2 regions of the Micromonospora sp. NPDC048930 genome follow, and region 1 is predicted to be linked to the other one. Evidence: riboswitches for the same ligand, from Rfam matches in the RefSeq annotation. Region 1 holds a riboswitch; the other holds the start of a gene.

Region 1 (8,630 bases):
ACCCGGCGGGAGGTCGAGGCGAAGCGGACCCAGCCCCGGTTCGCGGTCCGCTTCCTCACCGGGATGACCCTGGCCGCGCTCGCGTACGGGCTGGTCAACCGCGAGTACGTGCGGCCGTACGGGACGCCGTTCGGGCAGTTGGTGATGGCGGTGCTCGGCGCCGCCTTCGTCGGGCTGCTGGTCTGGGTGCGCTCGATGAGTCAGCCGCCCCGGCCGGCGCGCTTCCTGCCCGCGCCCGACCCGGAGGAGGCGATCGCGTGAACCTCATCGTCAACTGGCAGCTCGCCGTCGCCGTGCTCGGCGGGTCGGCCGTCGGCCTCGGCCTGTTCCTGGTGGTCCGCGAGGCGCTGCCGGCCACCCCGGCGCTCGGCCCGGCCCTGCGCCGGCTGCACCAGCCGCCCGGCCAGGTGACCGGCACCGGCAGCGGGCCGGACTGGCTGGCCGGCCTGTCCCGCTGGCTGCGCCCGCCGCACCGGCAGCTCGCCCTGCTCGACCGCACCCCCGAGCAGTACGCCCTGTCGGTGCTGCTCTCCGCGCTGATCGGGTTCGCCACCCCCGCCGTGCTGTCGGCCGTGCTGTTCGCCGGCGGGGTGTCGCTGCCGCTGGTCGTGCCGGTGCTGGGGAGCCTGGGGCTGGCGTTCCTCGCCGGGCTGGTCGCACACCGGGACGTGCTGGCGAAGGCGGAGGCCGCACGGGACGAGTTCCGCCAGGCGGTCTGCACCTACCTGGACCTGGTGGCGTTGCAGCTCTCCGCGGCGCACGGCCCGGTGCAGTCGCTGGAACGCGCGGCGGCGATCTGCGACGGCTGGGTCTTCGACCGGATCCGGGAGGCGCTGCGGATCGCCCAGCTGCAGATGCACTCGCCCTGGGACGAGTTGCAGGTGCTGGCCGACCGGATCGGCATCCCGGAGCTGGGCGACGTGGGCGCGATCATGCGCTCCTCCGGCAGCGAGGGCGCCCAGGTGCACGAGACCCTGCGCAGCCGCGCCGACTCGCTGCGCGACCAGATCCGTACCGACAACCTGGCCCGGGCCGAGGGGGTGACCAGCCGGCTGGACATCCCCGGCTCGCTGCTGGTGTTCGTCCTGCTCGGCTTCGCCGTCTATCCGTTCCTCGCCCGGCTGTGACCCCACCCCGAAAAGGAGCCCCGACATGCATCTGATCACCTACCTGCACGCGGCGCTGGCCGCGCGCCTGGCCGAGCTGCGCCACGAGGCGGAGCGCGGGGACAGCCCGGTCCCCACCGCCGTGATCATCTTCGGTCTGGTGGCGGCGGCCATCGCGGTCACCGGGCTCGTCATGGCCCGGGCGAACAACTGGATGAACGCCGTTCCGACGGCGCCCTGACGGCCGACCATGCGGCGACCACTGTGGCGCGTCGACGGCCGGGCGGCGGCTGCCGCCCGGCCGCGCCGGCCCGCCCACGGCCTCCGCCGGCCGGTCGCGGCCGTCCGGCGACGGCTCCAGGAGGGTGGTACGGACCGGGGGGCGAATCCGGTGGAGCTGGCGGTGGTGATGCCGGTGATCCTGGTGCTGCTCTTCGGGTCGATCCAGCTCGCGGCGCTGTTCGTCGCCCGCTCCACGGCGTTGCACGCGGCGCAGAGCGGGGTCAACGCCCAGCGCGTCCTGGCGGCGCCGCCCGGGGCCGGTGAGGCGCGCGCCCGGCGCTTCCTCCGGGCGGCCGGCGACTGGCTGGTCGGCTGGGACGAGCGCGGGCCGCGCTGCGTCACCACCGCCACCGAGGTCACCTGCACGGTGACCGGCCGGTCCCTCTCGGTCGTCCCCGGGGTCAGCTTCCCGGTCCGGCAGACCGCCCACGGCACCGTCGAACGCTGGACGACGGGGTGAGGCGGGTGCGGGAACGCGGATCCGTGTCGATCGAGGTGGCGGTGCTGGCCCCGGCCTTCATCGGGCTGATGGTGCTGGCCGGCGTGGTGGGACGTACGGCGGTCGCCGACGAGGCGGTGGAGTCCGCGGCGCACGACGCCGCCCGGGCCGCCTCGATCGCCCGGGACGCGGCCACCGGCCGGGCCGCGGCGACGGACGCCGCCCGGCGGCGGCTCGACTGGCGGGGACTGAGCTGCGCCGGGGCACCGACACTCGCGTTCAGCGGCACGGTCCGGGGCGCGGCGACCAGCTTCGCGGCGGCGTACCGGGCCGCTCCGGGGGTGCCGGCGACGGTGAGCGTCCGGGTGACCTGCCGGGTCACCTTCGCCGACCTGCGGGCGCCGGCGCTGCCCGGGGTGCCCGGCTCGCACACCGTGGCGGCGACCTTCACCTCGCCGCTGGACACCTACCGGAGCCGGCGATGACCGGGTGGCGGGGCCGGGAGAGCGGCCGGGTCAGCCTCTTCCTCGCCGCCGCGCTGACCGGCGTCCTCGTGGTCATCGGGCTGGCGTACGACACCGCCGGCCAGTTGCGCTCGGTGCAGCGCGCCGACGACCTCGCCGCCGAGGCGGCCCGCAGCGGCGGCCAGATCATCGACCGCGCCCGGGCGATCGAGGGCGGTCCGAAGGAGATCGACGAGGCGGGCGCCCGGGTCGCCGTGGCGGACTACCTGCGCGCCGCCGGCGGGGTGCGGGGCCACACCGTCAGCTTCCCGGTGGTCGACGGCGAGAAGCAGATCCGGGTACGCGTCCGGATCACCTACCGCCGGGACCTGCTCGGCCTCTTCGGCTTCAGGAACACCGTCACCGTCACCGGTGAGGCCACCGCACGGGCCCTCACCGGGGCCCCGTAGGAAGGGAAGGCAGCCATGGCCGCACCGCAACGCTCCGCCGTACGCCGGACCGGCCAGGTCCTCACCGGGCTGGGTGCCCTCGTCGTGCTCTGCGCGGTGCTGGCCGGCGGCCCGGTCGCGCTCCTCACCTTCGCCGGCAATCCCCTCCCCGACCACCTGCCCACCCTCGCCGAGGTGGGTACGGCGTTGACCAGCCGCGACGACGGCCAACTCTTCCTGCGGGCGCTCGCGCTGGTGGGCTGGTTCGGCTGGGCGACGTTCGCCTTCTCCGTACTGGTGGAACTGCTGGCGGCGGCGCTGCGCCGGCCGGCGCCCCGGCTGCCCGGGATGGGCCGGCAGCAGCGGGCGGCGGCCGCCCTGGTCGGCTCGGTGGCGCTCATCCTGGCGGCGAGCCCGGCCGCGGCGAGCGCCGCCGCGCTGACCGCCCCGCAGCCGGCTGCCGCCGCCCCGGCGGTCGTCGCGGCGCCGGCGCAGGCCACCCCGCCGGCCCGGACCGCGTCGCTGACCACGGAGCCGGCGGTGTACCGGGTGGCGAAGGGCGACTACCTGGGCGAGGTGGCGGAGCGCTACCTGGACGACTTCGACCGCTACCGGGAGTTGGCCCGGCTGAACCGGCTCGCCGACCCGGACCGGATCCACCCCGGCCAGCTGCTGAAGCTGCCCGAGGGGGCGGTCGACGACGGCGCCCGCCGGCACGCCACCGGCCAGCTGGTGGTGCGCCCCGCGTCCCCGTCCCGGCCGGCTCCCGCGCCCCGCCCCCCGGCCGCGACGCCGCACGGTCCGGGCTCCACGGCCACACCACTCGCGCCGTCGGGTGACGGTTCGTCGGTCACGCCGCACGGCCCGGGCGCGGGCGTCACGGCGAAGCCGGACGGCCCCGGTGCGGGATCGACGGCCGCGCCCGGCGGCGGATCGGGGGCGACGGCCGACGGGGGCGGCGCCGGCACGGCCGGCCAGCCGACCAGGCCCAAGCCCTCTCCATCGGGGATCGGGACGTCGAGGTCCACGGTGGAGGAGCCGGCGGGCCCGCCCCCGGCGATGGCGGTGGGCGCCTCCCGGGCCACCGCCGACGACGAGGGGATGAACCGGCCGCTGGCGATCTCGGCGGTGCTGGCGGTGGCCAGCATCGTCGGCGCGCAGATCGGCGCGGTGCTCGGCCTGCGCCGCCGCCCGGCTCCCCGCGCCCTGATCACTGGCCGCCACCGCAAGGACTGACGGCCGGCCACGGACGCCGACGGGCAGATCTTGGAAGATTTCGGCCCTTCAGAGGGCCGTTTTCTTCCAAGATCCGCGCATGGCGGCCGGTCAGGGGAGGCGGGCCTCCAGGCGGCCGTCGACCACCCGGGTCGGCAGGGTGACCTGGTCGTTGGCGGCCGGGCCGTGCACCACCTCGCCGCCGCTGGTGAGCCGGAACGTGCTCCCGTGCCACGGGCACACCACGCAGTCGTGCCCGTCGATCTCCTGCACCTGGCCCTCGCCGAGCGGACCGCTCTCGTGCGGGCAGCGCTCCAACATCACGGTGACCTCGTCGCCGTACCGGTACACGATCACCGACACGTCGTCGTCGATCTGCCGGGTGACGAGTTGCCGCTGCGGCAGGCTGGACAGCTCCCCCAGCGGCTGCCAACCGTCGCGCACCCGGTGCAGCTCCGAGATGCTCTGGCTGACCTGGGCACCCTGCTTGTACGCGAGGTGTCCACCCAGGTACGCCCCACCGCTCGCCGCCGACAGCCCCAGGTACGCCAGCGCTCGGCCCAGGTCGTACCGGCCGTTGCGCCGGGCGGCCAGCGAGGCGGCGTAGCAGGTCAGGCCGATGACGTTCGCGCTGGCGTGCACCAGGCCGATCCGGCGCTGGTCGCGGGAGAGGGCCGCCCAGTCGTTCAGCCCGGCGACGGCGGACGGCAGGGCGCTGACCGTGCCGAGCCCGATCAGGGTGGTCGCCGCCCGGCGCTGCCCGGGTAGCGCGTCGAGCACCGCGGCGCTGATCCAGGCGCCGACCGGCACCTGCACCATCGCCGGGTGCAGCGGGTGCCCCAGCCAGACGCCGTGCAGCAGGTCCCGGATCCGCTGACCGCGGAGGGCACCCTGGACGACCCGCTGGAGCCGGTCGCCGATCCTGTCCAGCCCGGAGGCCTGTTCGAGTTTGTTCACTAGTCCGCGCACCTGGTCCGACTTCCCGGCAGAACAGGTCCCAAACCGGCCGGCAACGGCGATTCACCCGTCCGAGGTCGTCCCCGCCTCCAAGGTCGCGCTCGATCGTGGAAGTAGTGGCCTCGGAGCGGCGGCGAGGCCACTACTTCCCGGAAACAGTGGCGCCCCCGTCAGCCCCGCCACCGATCGGCGTGCACGGCGGCGGCGAGCGGTCGGGGCGTACGCCAACCGTGGCGGACCAGGTCGGGGACGGTCTGGAGGTGGCTGACCGGACCGAGGCAGAGCCAGGCGACCGGGCGTACGCCGGGCGGGACGCCGACCAGGTCGGCCAGGAACGGCTCCCGGTAGAAGGACACCCAGCCGACGCCGAGCCCTTCGGCGGTGGCCGCCAGCCAGAGGTTCTGGATCGCCAGACAGACCGAGTAGAGGCCGGCGTCGGCGATGGCGTGCCGGCCGAGCACCGCCGGCCCGCCCCGCTCCGGGTCGTACGTGACCACGACCGAGAGCGTCGACTCCAGCACCCCGTCAATCTTGATCCGGGCGAAGCGGGCCGCCGCGTCCCCGTCCAGGCCGGCCGCGAAGGTGTCCCGCTCGACCTGCACGTGGGCGTGGAAGCGGCGCCGGGTCTCCGGGTCGCGGACCAGGATGAAGTCCCACGGCTGCGAGTTGCCCACGCTCGGCGCGGCGTGGGCGGCGGTCAGGATCCGGTCGAGGACGTCGTCCGGCACCGGTTCCCCGGTGAACTCGGCGCGTACGTCGCGACGGCGGTGGATGACGTCGTACAGGTCCACAGGCAGGCTCCCGCTGCGCTCGGCCCACACGAGGGTGGGCGACTGACGCGAGGCCGGTCTTCGGACTCCCGGATCGACGCCCACCCGTCCGCCTTCCCGGCCGTACGGCCAGTGGCTGCGCGTGACGCGCGTGGACGGAGGCTCCCCGGTCACCGCGGCGGGCCCGTGCCGGATTCACACCGGCTTCCCGATTCTCCCCACGCAGGCGGGGCACCTCGCATGATCGTTGCCGCCGCCGATGCTAGTCGGCGCAGTCCGGCCGCATCGGGTGACGGGCCCACCCGGGAAATCCGTCGCGGCACGCGCCTCGGCCCGTCATCGTGGTCCGGGTGTACGCGCACGCCTCCCGTACCCCGTCGTCGGCCGCCACGGCCCGGTTCGTCGCGGCGCTGGGCCGCCCCGAGGCCGTACCGCCGCCCCTGCTGATGCTGCTCGGCATGGTCTCCACCCAGGTCGGCGCGGCGGTGGCCAAGCAGCTCTTCGCCGCCACCAGCCCCGGCGGTACGACCACCCTGCGGCTCGGCCTCGGCGCGCTGGTCCTGCTGGCGGTCACCCGCCCGAGCCGTTGGCCCGGCTGGCGGGCGGCCGGCCTGATCGGGGCGTTCGGGGTGGCCATGGCGGCGATGAACCTCGCCTTCTACGCCGCGCTCCAGCGGGTGCCGCTCGGGGTGGCGGTCACCGTCGGCTTCGCCGGCCCGCTGCTGGTGTCGCTGCTGGGCAGCCGGCGGGTGGTCGACGTGCTCTGGGCGGTGCTGGCCGGCACCGGCGTCCTGCTGCTGGCCGGCCTGGGCGGGGCCGGGGTGGACCCGTTCGGCCTGCTGCTCTGCGCGCTGATCGCGGTCGGCTGGGCCGGGTACGTGCTGCTCGGCAAGGCGATGAGCGGGCACGTGCCGGGCAGCCGGGGGCTGGCGCTCGGGATGGCGGTGGGCGCGGTCTGCGTACTGCCGTTCGGGGTGGCGTCCGGCGGGACCGAGCTGCTGGACCCCCGGATCGTCGCACTCGGGCTCGGGGTGGCGCTGCTGTCGTCCGTGCTGCCGTACTCGGCGGAGCTGGCCGCGCTGCGCCGGATGCCGGCCCGGGTCTTCGCGGTGCTGCTCAGCCTCGAACCGGCGGTGGCGGCGGGGGTCGGCGCGCTGCTCCTCGGCGAGTTGCTGGCCTGGCCGCAGGTGGCCGGCGTGGCCTGCGTGGTGGGTGCCGCCCTCGGCGCCACCCTGGCCCGCCGCGGCTGAGTCATCGGGCCCGCGCCCAGGTGAGGAAGCGCTCGGTCAGGTCCTCCGCCACGGCCGACCCGTTGAGTTGCGACAACTGCGCACCTGCCTCCGCCATCAGGGTGCTGAGGTAGATCAGCAGGGCGGTCCGGTCCGCGCGGTACTCGACCAGGAGTGCGAGCCGCGCCGGCTGGCAGGGCCACGGCGCGCCGCAGGTCCGGCACAGCCAGAGCGGACGCATCGGCAGGTGAGGGCGGGCCGCTCGGCTCATCTCGGGCCGCCGTTCCGCCACCCGCCGGCCCGCCACCGCTGCGCCCGAGTGAGGTTGCCGGCCCGGCCGGGCCCGTCGGTGGGGAAGACGTCCGTGGGTTGGCTCGCCCACGCCGGGCGCTCGTTGTGCGGGGTCCGCTGCCGGGGTACGCGCGGCGCCGCCTCGGGCCGGTGCCGCCAGAACCGGATACGCATGCCTGTCCTTTCCCGTCGGGTTGGAAGGGGCCGCCCCGACGTCGTTGGCGGCGCGGCCCCGGCGCTGACGCTGACCGCCGGGCTCCTCACCTCCACCGGCCGCGCCGTCCTGAGCAACACGCTGCCGAAGGTGGTCGGACAGATACACCGCGTAGCGATATGGTCGGCAGAAATCTGAGACGTCCATTGGGGAGGGACCGTGAACGACGCGCTGCGGGCGGCGCTCAGCGAGACCGGGCACACCACCGAATCGCTCGCGGAGCGGGTGGGGGTGGACCCGAAGACGGTGGGTCGCTGGCTGAGCGAGGGCCGCATCCCGCACGCCCGGCACCGGGTGTCGGCGGCGGAGGTGCTCGGCCGGGACGTCTCGGACATTTGGCCGGACACTTCAAGACGTCGCGACCCGGTCTGGTTCCGCCCCTGGCAGGAGATCGAGCGGGAAGCGGTCGCCCTGCGATGGTTCGAATCGCTCGTCCTGCCTGGTCTACTCCAGACGGAGGCGTACGCCCGGGCCGTCCTCGCCGGAGCCGGCCTGATACCCCGGAGCGACATCGAGCGGCACCTGACCACGCGGCTCAACCGGCAGGGCGTCCTGCGTCGGGACGACCCGCCGCAGTTCACGGCGGTGATCGACGAGGCGGTCCTGCGCCGGCCGGTCGGTGGCCGGGAGACGATGCACGAGCAGTTGCTCGCCCTGGTCGCCGCCTGCGCCGAACCGCACATCCGGGTGCACGTCGTGCCGTCCTCGGTCGGCGCCTACGCCGGCTTGAACGGTCCGTTCGTGATCGCGCAGTGCCCGGACCACCGGCTCGCCGGGTACCTCGACAACCAGGTGCAGGGACAAGTGGTTAGCGATGTCGATGACCTCGCGGCGATAATGGCCGCATGGGAGAACGTGCGCGGCGAGGCGCTGTCCCACTGGCAATCGGTCGATCTCATCACGGAAGTGGCGGAGACATGGAACTGACGGGCGCCCGGTGGCGCAAGAGCAGCCGCAGCAGCGGCAACGGCGGTGCCTGCGTCGAGGTCGCCGACAACCTCCCCGGCGTGGTCGCCGTCCGCGACTCCAAGGACCCGACCGGCCCCACCCTCACCTTCACCCCCACCGCCTGGCGCACCTTCGTTACCCAGCCGCCGGCCCGCGCCTGATCCATTCACGTCATCAAGCTCGTAGCGTCCGAAGGGCACTGCCGGCCGCGCCGGCCAGCCGCCGAGGTCGACGGCCTCATCCGACGCGGACGATGCTCTTGCCGCGGGTAAGCCCTCCGGCAAGGT
Region 2 (8,630 bases), on a different contig from region 1:
CAGCAGCGCGTCGATCCGGGCGACGTCCGGCCCGTACCCCTCGGCGATCAGGTCCCAGGTGCTCGCGGTGGCCTGCGGGGCGAGCAGCAGCAGCCCGTGCGCGTCGGCCAGCGGCAGCAGCAGGTCGAGGCCCTGCCGGGCCGATCCGCCGGCGCCGTGGAGCAGCACCACCAGCCGGTACGGCCCGTCGCCCGGCGGCACGTGCCGCAGCCCCGGCCGGCCGGCCCACGGATCGGCCACCGGCGACGTGCCGGGCGGGGCGGGCTCGGCCACCACGGTCGCGTGGGCGCTCAGCCGGCCGTGCCGGTGCCCCTCCTCGGGTAGCCGGTGCGGCGGTGCGGGCTCGGTCACCTCGTCCTGGCCCCCTCGTCGTCGGTCGGGCCGCCGGCGCCGGCCCGTCGCGGCCGATCGGTTACCCGGCTGCCGCCGGTCCAACCGCGCGGGTCAGGCGCTCTCCCGGGCGACCAGCGTCGAGGGGAAGGCGGTCACCGGTGGCGCATGCCGCTCCTCCAGCACGGCGGTGGCGGCGGCGGTGGCGATCCGGGCGACCGGGTGGGTGGCGGTGGTCAGCGCGGGGCTGCTCACCGCCGCGTACGGGATGTCGTCGAAGCCGGCGACCGCCACGTCGTGCGGCACCTCGACGCCGCGCCCGCGCAGCGCGGCGATCGCACCCAACGCGGTGGCGTCGCTGGCCGCGTAGATGGCGTCGGTGTCCGGCCAGCGGTCGAGCACCTCCAACGCGGCCCGGCCGCCCCGGGCGGCGGTGAAGTCGCCGGTCACCACGCGCTCCGGCAGCCCCGCCGCCCGCATCAGCGACCGGTACGCGGTCACCGACCGCTCCGCGCAGGTGAGCCAGCGGGGACCGGTGACCATGGCGATCCGCCGGTGGCCCCGGGCGTACAGGTGGCGCAGCACCTCCGCGGCGCCCCCGGCGTTGTCCACGTCGAAGGACGGGACGGTGGGGGAGCCGATGCCGATCGAGGCGACCCGGCCGCGCAGCCCGGCGGGCACCGCGTCGAGCACCGGTTGGGTGGTGTTGACCAGGAGCATCCCGCAGACGCTCCGGTCCTCGCCGAGCCGGCGCAGGTCGGACGGGACCTGCCGGGACAGCCACTCCAGGCTCACCCCGACCCCGTGCGGGGCGCAGACCCGGGCCGCCGCGCTCACCACCCGGTCCACGTACGGGTCGTCGTAGAGGGTGTCGTCCCGGCCCACGACGGCCACGACGAGGCGTACCCCGCCGCCGCGCACCAGCGCCCGGGCGGCGGTGTTCGGCACGTAGCCGAGCCGCTCGGCGGCGGCGGTGACCCGGTCCCGGGCGTCCGGGGAGGCGAACCCGTAGCCGCCGAGCACCCGGGAGGCGGTGGCGCGGGAGACCCCGGCCGCCCGCGCGACGTCGTCGAGGGTGGCGGGTCGTGTCGTCGGCGTGCCCATGTCGGCATCATGCCCGCTCCGGGCGGCCGGGGTAAGGGGTGGGAGCGCTTGCGCCGAGAGCGCTCTCAGGTGTGCGATGGGTGCCGCACGAGCGCGGGGAGAGGACCAGACCACGGTGAGCAGCACCATCGACACGCCGGCCGTCGACCGGCCGGCCGTACCGCGGCCGGTCCTGGCCGCCCGCAACGGCGTGGCCGTCGTCTTCACCCTCAACGGGCTCGCGGTGGCCACCTGGTTCTCCCGGGTGCCCGCGGTCCGCGAGGCGCTCGGGCTCAGCGCCGGGCGGCTCGGCCTGCTGCTGCTGGCCATGTCGGCCGGCGCGCTGGTGGCGATGTCCACCGCCGGCCTGGTCACCCTGCGGCTCGGGCCGGCCCGGACCGTGGCGGCGTCGACCGTGCTGGTCGCGCTCGGCCTGACCGCCGCCGGCCTCTCCGCCAGCCTGGCCGGCTCGCTGCCCGGCGTCGTGGTCGGGCTCTTCGCCGTCGGCTACGGCTCCGGCGCCTGCGACGTGGCCATGAACGTCGAGGGCGCGGCGGTGGAGAAGCGACTCGGCCGGACGATCATGCCCCGGTTCCACGCCGCCTGGAGTCTCGGCTCGGTGGCCGGGGCCGGGATCGGGGCCGGGGCGGCCCGGCTGGGCGTAGCGGTCGGCTGGCACCTCGCCGCGGTCGCGGTGGTGGTGCTCGCCGGCACGCTGCTCGGCGCGCGGGCCTTCCTGCCCGCCCCGACCGAGGCGGCCGGTCCGACCGACCCGGCGTCGCGCCGGCGCGCGCTGCTGGCCACCTGGCGCGAGCCGCGCACCCTGCTGATCGGCCTGTTCGTGCTGGTGATGGCGTTCACCGAGGGCAGCGCCAACGACTGGCTGGCGGTGGCGTTCGTCGACGGGTACGGGGTCAGCCAGGCGGCCGGCGCCACCGTGTTCGGCGTCTTCGTGGTCGGCATGACCCTGGGCCGGACCGCCGGCACCGTGGCGATCGACCGCTGGGGCCGGGTACGCGTGCTGGCCGGCACCATCGGGCTGGCCTTCGTCGGCGCCACGCTGACCGTGCTGGCCGGCTCCGGGCCGCTCGCCGTGGTCGGCGTGGCGCTGTGGGGGGTCGGCGCGTCGCTCGGCTTCCCGGTCGGGATGAGCGCCGCCGCTGACGACGAGGACCGGGCGCCGGCCCGGGTCAGCGTGGTCGCCATGATCGGCTACACCGCCTTCCTCGGTGGCCCGCCGCTGCTCGGCTTCCTCGGCGACCACCTGGGCATCCTGTCCGCCCTCGGGCTGGTGCCGCTGCTCCTGCTGCCCACCCTCGCCCTGGTCCCAGTGCTCCACCCGCCGGCCCGCTGACGGGCACCGGCGGTCAACCGACTCCCACCGGGCTCGCAGCCGGCTCCCAGGTAGGGGTGCTGCACTGGGAGGACGCCGAGGAGAGGAGGCGGCCATGGGCTGGTTCAGTCGCCGGACCACCGACCCGACCACCCCGACCAAGCTCGACCGCGAGGGCAACCGGGACGACCTGGCCGCCCTGGAGGCGTTCGTCACCAGCCGCCGCGGGGTCGAGTTCTACCTGGAGCCGGAGACCACGGCGACCGACACCACGGTGGTCGCGATCGCCCACGACGGCGAGTGGATCCGGCGCCGCACCGGCTCGCCCCGGGCCGCCGCGAAGCTCGCCCAGCGGCACGCGGTCCCGCTGTACGAGGCCGCCCGCACCGGCTACCCGGAGCGGATGCGGGCCTGGAACCGGGCCCACCCGGAGCGGCACGCCCGCTGACCCCGCCCCGGCCGGTCAGCGGAACGCGGCGGCGAGCTCGTCGTCGTACGTGGCGATCGGGCGACCGTCCGCCCCGTACGCCACCAGCCGGCCGTGCGTCATCGTCGCCGACCGGAAGGAGAACGTGCGCGATCCGGGGTAGGCGGGAAGCAGCGGGATCGCCCGGGGCGCCCCGCCGGGCGCCGAGTAGTACTCCAGGCGGGCCACCTCCGGGGAGACCACTCCGTTGACCCGTACCTTGGTCGGCTCGACGGCGGTGCCGAAGGTGACCGGCCCCGCCCCGCCATACGCCGCGCACTCGGCCGCGCCTCGGCAGAAGAAGAAGTACCGCGGGTTCGCCACGTCCGCCAGGGAGTACGCCTTGAAGGTGGGGTCGGCTCCGGCCGGCAGCGGCTGCACGGCGAAGAACGCCAGCGTCGCCCCGACCGCCACGCCCACCCGCAGCCAGGCCCGCCCGGCGGCGCCGGTTCGGTGCGGCCGGGCGGCCGCGACCGCCACGCCGCCGAACCCGGCCAGGCAGAGCGCGCAGACCCCGAGGGCACGGGCGTTCTCCAGGAGGAACTGCACGCCGGGGCGGGTCGACACCGGGCCGAGCACCGCGCCCAGCGACACCACCATGGCCACCAGCAGGGCCACCCCGGCCACCTTCCGGGTCACCCCGGTGGCGCCGACCAGCAGCATCCCGGCCAGCACCGGCCAGATCTGGTGGTGGGTCCAGGAGACCGGGGAGGCGGCCACCGTGGCGCAGCCGACCAGCACCGCGGCGTGCCCCGGCCGCCCGCCCGCCGCGAGCCGCCGGGCCCGCAGCAGGGCGACGAGGCAGATCGCGGCCACCAGGAGGGCCCACACCACGGGCAGGGCGGCCGGGGAGAGCCCGACCCGCAGCAGCATCCCGTGCACCGACTGGTTGCCCAGCGAGGCCAGGTCGCCGATCCGCGAGGTCTGGACCACCGTGCCGGCCCAGTAGGTCCGGCTCTCCGCCGGCAGCACGACGGCGGCGAGGGCCGCGCAACCCAGGAAGGCGCCCACCGCGCGGCCGGCGTCGCGGTACCGGCCGGCGGCGAGGAAGTACGCCACGAAGAGCAGCGGGGTGAGCTTCACCGCGGCGGCCACCCCGACCAGCACCCCGCGCCACCGGGCCGGCACGACGCCCATCCCGTCGAACAGGGCCAGCAGGACCACGAAGATGCTCACCTGCCCGAAGCGCAGGTTGCTCTGCACGGGCGCGGAGAGCATCAGCACCGTGGCGGTGGCCGCCACCGCCAGTGGCCGGCCGGACCGTCCGGCGGCGAGCGCCCCGCCGACCGGTACCGCGACGGCGACCACCGCCGCGACCGTCAGCAGCAGCCAGAGCGCGCCCAGCACGGACTCCGGGAGCGCCGTGACCGGCCAGAGCACCAGCGCGGCGAACGGCGGGTAGGTGAACGGGCCGCCGTTCTCCGCGACGTACCCGTACAGCGGCCGTCCGGCCCGCAGGTCGGCCAGCGCCCCGTAGTAGATGTGCAGGTCGGAGAGGTGGTCCGGCCGGCGCAGCACCAGCCCGACGGAGACCGTGGCGGTCAGCGCGAACGTGGCCCACAGCAGCATCACCCGGCGGTCCCGCATCGGCCGAGGATAGGACAGCCGGGACGGCGGCGGGGCCCGCCGCGGGTGACGCGACGTCAGCCGGCCAGGGCCTTGCGCGCCTCGGCCAGCCGCACCGGCTCGTCGTGGGCCGAGACGTACCACTCGACGTCGTCGCTGAGCAGGCTGCGGGCCAGCGCCAGGTCGGGCTCGTCCTCCGGGTTGCGCAGGTGGGCCGGCGGCGGGTACCAGCAGTCGCCGAGCAGCAGCACCCCCGAGTCCGGCACCAGCACCACCGAGGAGTCGGGGGCGTGCCGGCCGCCCACGTGCCGGACCACCACCCCGGTGGGCAGGGTCAGCACGTCGGTGAAGGTACGGGTCGGCGGAAGCACCGCGAACCCGTCCCAGGAGTCCACGGCGAGGGCGCGGGCGCGGTAGCTGTGCCCGAGGCGGGGGTTGGCGCGTACCTGCTCGCGGAGGTGGCGGTGACTCCACGGCCGGGCCGCCTCGGCCCGCAGCGGGGCCACCCCGGCCTCGTGCCCGACGATCTCGACGCCCGGCCACGCGCAGGCGCCCCAGACGTGGTCCCAGTGGTGGTGGGTGTAGACCAGCCAGCGCGGCTCGGGCAGCCCGGCGGCGCGTAGCCCGGCCTGGATCTCGCGGGCGTGCGCGGGGCTCTGTCCCGCGTCGACGATCACACTTCCGCGCTCGTCGGCGACGACCGCCACGGTCGGGCGGACCGCGAGCGGGTCCGGATCGCCGGGGAACAACCAGACCCGGCCGGCCAACTGCACAGGGGTGACGGCGTCGATGGCGGCAATTCCTCTCGCAGCGTCTGAACGTGATCCACTGTCAGCGTCCGATGCTATCGGTCGACGGCCGGGGTCGTCCGGCCAGGCCGGACGCGACTGTCCACAGGTGCCGGACGGAAAGTCGGGAATTGGCGGAAATCCCGACGGCCGCGAAGCCCAGCCATCGATCAGCGCCATAGCGGCGAGACGGTCCCGGGCCGCGCGAGAGATTGACGTGCGTGCCTGCGGTCGGGCCGATCCGGCCCGGGTGCCCCGCCGTTGACCCGCGCCGGGTGGCTGTGGCAGCATTCGCGGCCAGACGGCAGTGAAGGAAGCCGGTGTGAATCCGGCGCGGTCCCGCCACTGTCACCGGGGAGCGATCCCCCCTCGTGAGTCACGGCCGTGCGTGCGCGGTTGGAAGGCCGGGGGAGAGCGTCGATCCGGGAGCCAGGATACTTCGGCCGTCGGCGAGCCCCAGGGCGTGGACACCCGAGGAGGACCCGATGCACGGCCTTTCCGCCATCGACGTTGATCGTCGTATCCGGCCGGCGCGCACCGACGCGCCGCTGACCGCTCACCCCGCCGCGCCACAGCCCGGCCGCGCCGCCGCGCTCCGGCACCGGCATGCTGCCGCCGAGGCCGCCCGCGCCGGGAACGTCGGGCCGCACCACCTCGCGGTCGTCGGGCACACCCGCGCCCTTCCTCGCTGAGTTCCGTTCCGCCGGGGTCCGCACCCGGCCGACCGTTGTGGCCGGCCGCCGTCGCTGAGCCGCCCGCCGGGCACGCGTACCCGCTGAACCCGCCGCCACCCCTGCCCGCCGCCGTGCCGCCGGGCGTCACGCTCCGGAGCCGTCCGTGCGCATCCTGCTGCTCTCCACCGCCGACACCGACCTGCTCGCCGCCCGCGCCAGCGGCGCGGACTACCGGCTGGCCAACCCCGCCCGGGTCGCCGCCGGCGCCGTGCCCGCGCTGCTCGACGGCGTCGACCTGGCCGTCGTACGCCTGCTCGGCGGGCGGCAGGCGTGGCCGGACGGCCTGGCCGCGGTGCTCGCTTCCGGCGTGCCGACGGTGGTCCTCGGCGGTGAGGCGGTGCCCGACGCGGAGCTGATGGCGGCGTCCACGGTGGCCGCCGGGGTGGCCGCCGAGGCGCTCGCGTACCTGGTGGAGGGCGGCCCGGAGAACCTCGCCGAGCTGGCCCGATTCCTCTCCGACACGGTGCTGCTCACCGGCGAGGGCTTCGCCCCGCCCGCGCCCACCCCGGCGTACGGGATCCTCGGCCCCGACCCCGGCCCGGCCGGCGCCGGCCGACCCACCGTGGGCATCGTGTTCTACCGGGCGCACGCCCTCGCCGGGAACACCGGCTTCGTCGAGACCCTCGCCGCGGCGGTCACCGCGGCCGGCGGCCACCCGCTGCCGATCTTCTGCGGGTCGCTGCGCGGTCTCGCCCCCGGCAGCGGCCCGCTGGACCTGCTCGGCCGCTGCGACGCCCTGGTCGTGACGGTCCTCGCGGCCGGCGGCACGGTCGCCGCCGACGCCTCCGGCGGGGGCGACGAGGACGCCTGGGACGTCGGCGCGCTGGCCGCCCTGGACGTGCCGGTCCTGCAGGCGCTCTGCCTGACCAGCACCCGCGACCGGTGGGCGGCCAGCGACGCCGGACTGTCCCCGCTGGACGCCGCGATGCAGGTGGCCATCCCCGAGTTCGACGGCCGGATCGTCACCGTGCCGTTCTCGTTCAAGCGGATCGACGCCGACGGGCTCTCGGTCTACCAGGCCGACCCGGAACGCGCCGCCCGGGTCGCCGGGATCGCCGTCCGGGCGGCCCGGTTGCGGCACCTGCGCAACGCCGACAAGCGGCTGGCGATCGTGCTCAGCTCCTACCCGACCAAGCACTCCCGGGTCGGCAACGCCGTCGGCCTGGACACCCCGGCCTCGGCGGTGCGCCTGCTCGCCGCGCTCGCCGAGGCCGGCTACCACCTGGGCGACGGGCCGGTGCCGGACGACGGGGACGCGCTGATCCACGCCCTGATCGCCGCCGGTGGGCACGACGTCGAGTGGCTCACCCCGGAGCAGCTCGCCGCCGCCGAGGCCCGGGTGCCCGGGGAGACGTACCGGCGGTGGTACGGCGCGGTGCCGGCGGAGCTGCGGGAGCGGATGCGGGAGCACTGGGGCGAGCCGCCGGGCACGCTCTACACCGACGGCGGCGACGTCGTCCTCGCCGGGCTGCGCTTCGGCAACGTGGTGCTGCTGATCCAGCCGCCGCGCGGCTTCGGGGAGAACCCGGTCGCCATCTACCACGACCCCGACCTGCCGCCGAGCCACCACTACCTGGCCGCGTACCGGTGGCTGGCCGCGCCGGTCAGCGACGGCGGCTTCGGCGCGGACGCCGTGGTCCACCTGGGCAAGCACGGCACCCTGGAATGGCTGCCCGGCAAGGGACTCGGGCTGGCCGCCGACTGCGCGCCCGACGCGGTCCTCGGCGACCTGCCGCTGGTCTACCCGTTCATCGTCAACGACCCCGGCGAGGGCACGCAGGCCAAGCGCCGCGCACACGCCGTCGTCGTGGACCACCTGGTGCCGCCGATGGCCCGCGCCGAGACGTACGGCGACCTGGCCAAACTCGAACAGCTGCTGGACGAGTACGCGACCGTGCAGGCCCTCGACCCGGCCAAGGCGCCCACGGTGCAACGGCAGATCTGGGACCTGGTCCGCGCCGCTGAGCTGCACCACGACCTGCACCAGGCCGAGATGCCCGGCGCCGACGACTTCGACGACTTCGTGCTGCACCTCGACGGGTACCTCTGCGAGGTCAAGGACGTGCAGATCCGCGACGGGCTGCACGTGCTCGCCGAGGCGCCCACCGGCGAGGCCCGGGTCAACCTGGTCCTCGCCGTGCTGCGCGCCCCGCAGGTGTGGGGCGGCGTCCGCGCCCTGCCCGGGCTGCGCCAGGCCCTCGCCGCCCACGCCGGCCTCGACGAGGCGGCGCTGCTCGCCGCGCCGGGCGCCCGGATCGCCGTCCCGGCGGCGCTGACCGAGGCCGTCGACGGGCCGGCCGCCACCGCCGCCGACGCCGTCGACCTGATCG

The links. Region 1 has a riboswitch for cobalamin ahead of bluB (5,6-dimethylbenzimidazole synthase). Riboswitches for the same ligand answer to the same signal wherever they lie in the genome.
Positions count from the first base shown of each region.
Region 2: another riboswitch for cobalamin. It lies ahead of ACGFI9_RS01985 (hypothetical protein); the one in region 1 lies ahead of bluB (5,6-dimethylbenzimidazole synthase).

Region 1 covers NZ_JBICUB010000002.1:747,174-755,803, forward strand. The annotation lists gene ACGFI9_RS08955 (type II secretion system F family protein) at 1-261, shown strand, start outside; gene ACGFI9_RS08960 (type II secretion system F family protein) at 267-1,127, shown strand; gene ACGFI9_RS08965 (hypothetical protein) at 1,153-1,347, shown strand; gene ACGFI9_RS08970 (TadE/TadG family type IV pilus assembly protein) at 1,369-1,848, shown strand; gene ACGFI9_RS08975 (TadE/TadG family type IV pilus assembly protein) at 1,845-2,312, shown strand; gene ACGFI9_RS08980 (hypothetical protein) at 2,309-2,740, shown strand; gene ACGFI9_RS08985 (LysM peptidoglycan-binding domain-containing protein) at 2,756-3,955, shown strand; gene ACGFI9_RS08990 (Rieske 2Fe-2S domain-containing protein) at 4,046-4,903, opposite strand; gene bluB (5,6-dimethylbenzimidazole synthase) at 5,062-5,682, opposite strand; cobalamin riboswitch at 5,716-5,915, opposite strand; gene ACGFI9_RS09000 (DMT family transporter) at 6,012-6,911, shown strand; gene ACGFI9_RS09005 (flavin reductase) at 6,913-7,161, opposite strand; gene ACGFI9_RS09010 (hypothetical protein) at 7,158-7,355, opposite strand; gene ACGFI9_RS09015 (Scr1 family TA system antitoxin-like transcriptional regulator) at 7,555-8,322, shown strand; gene ACGFI9_RS09020 (DUF397 domain-containing protein) at 8,313-8,504, shown strand; gene ACGFI9_RS09025 (zinc-binding alcohol dehydrogenase family protein) at 8,581-8,630, opposite strand, start outside.
Region 2 covers NZ_JBICUB010000001.1:394,319-402,948, reverse strand. The annotation lists gene ACGFI9_RS02015 (alpha/beta hydrolase) at 1-351, opposite strand, end outside; gene ACGFI9_RS02010 (LacI family DNA-binding transcriptional regulator) at 445-1,434, opposite strand; gene ACGFI9_RS02005 (MFS transporter) at 1,511-2,767, shown strand; gene ACGFI9_RS02000 (hypothetical protein) at 2,862-3,194, shown strand; gene ACGFI9_RS01995 (glycosyltransferase 87 family protein) at 3,210-4,799, opposite strand; gene ACGFI9_RS01990 (MBL fold metallo-hydrolase) at 4,856-5,551, opposite strand; cobalamin riboswitch at 5,877-6,006, shown strand; gene ACGFI9_RS01985 (hypothetical protein) at 6,052-6,258, shown strand; gene cobN (cobaltochelatase subunit CobN) at 6,404-8,630, shown strand, end outside.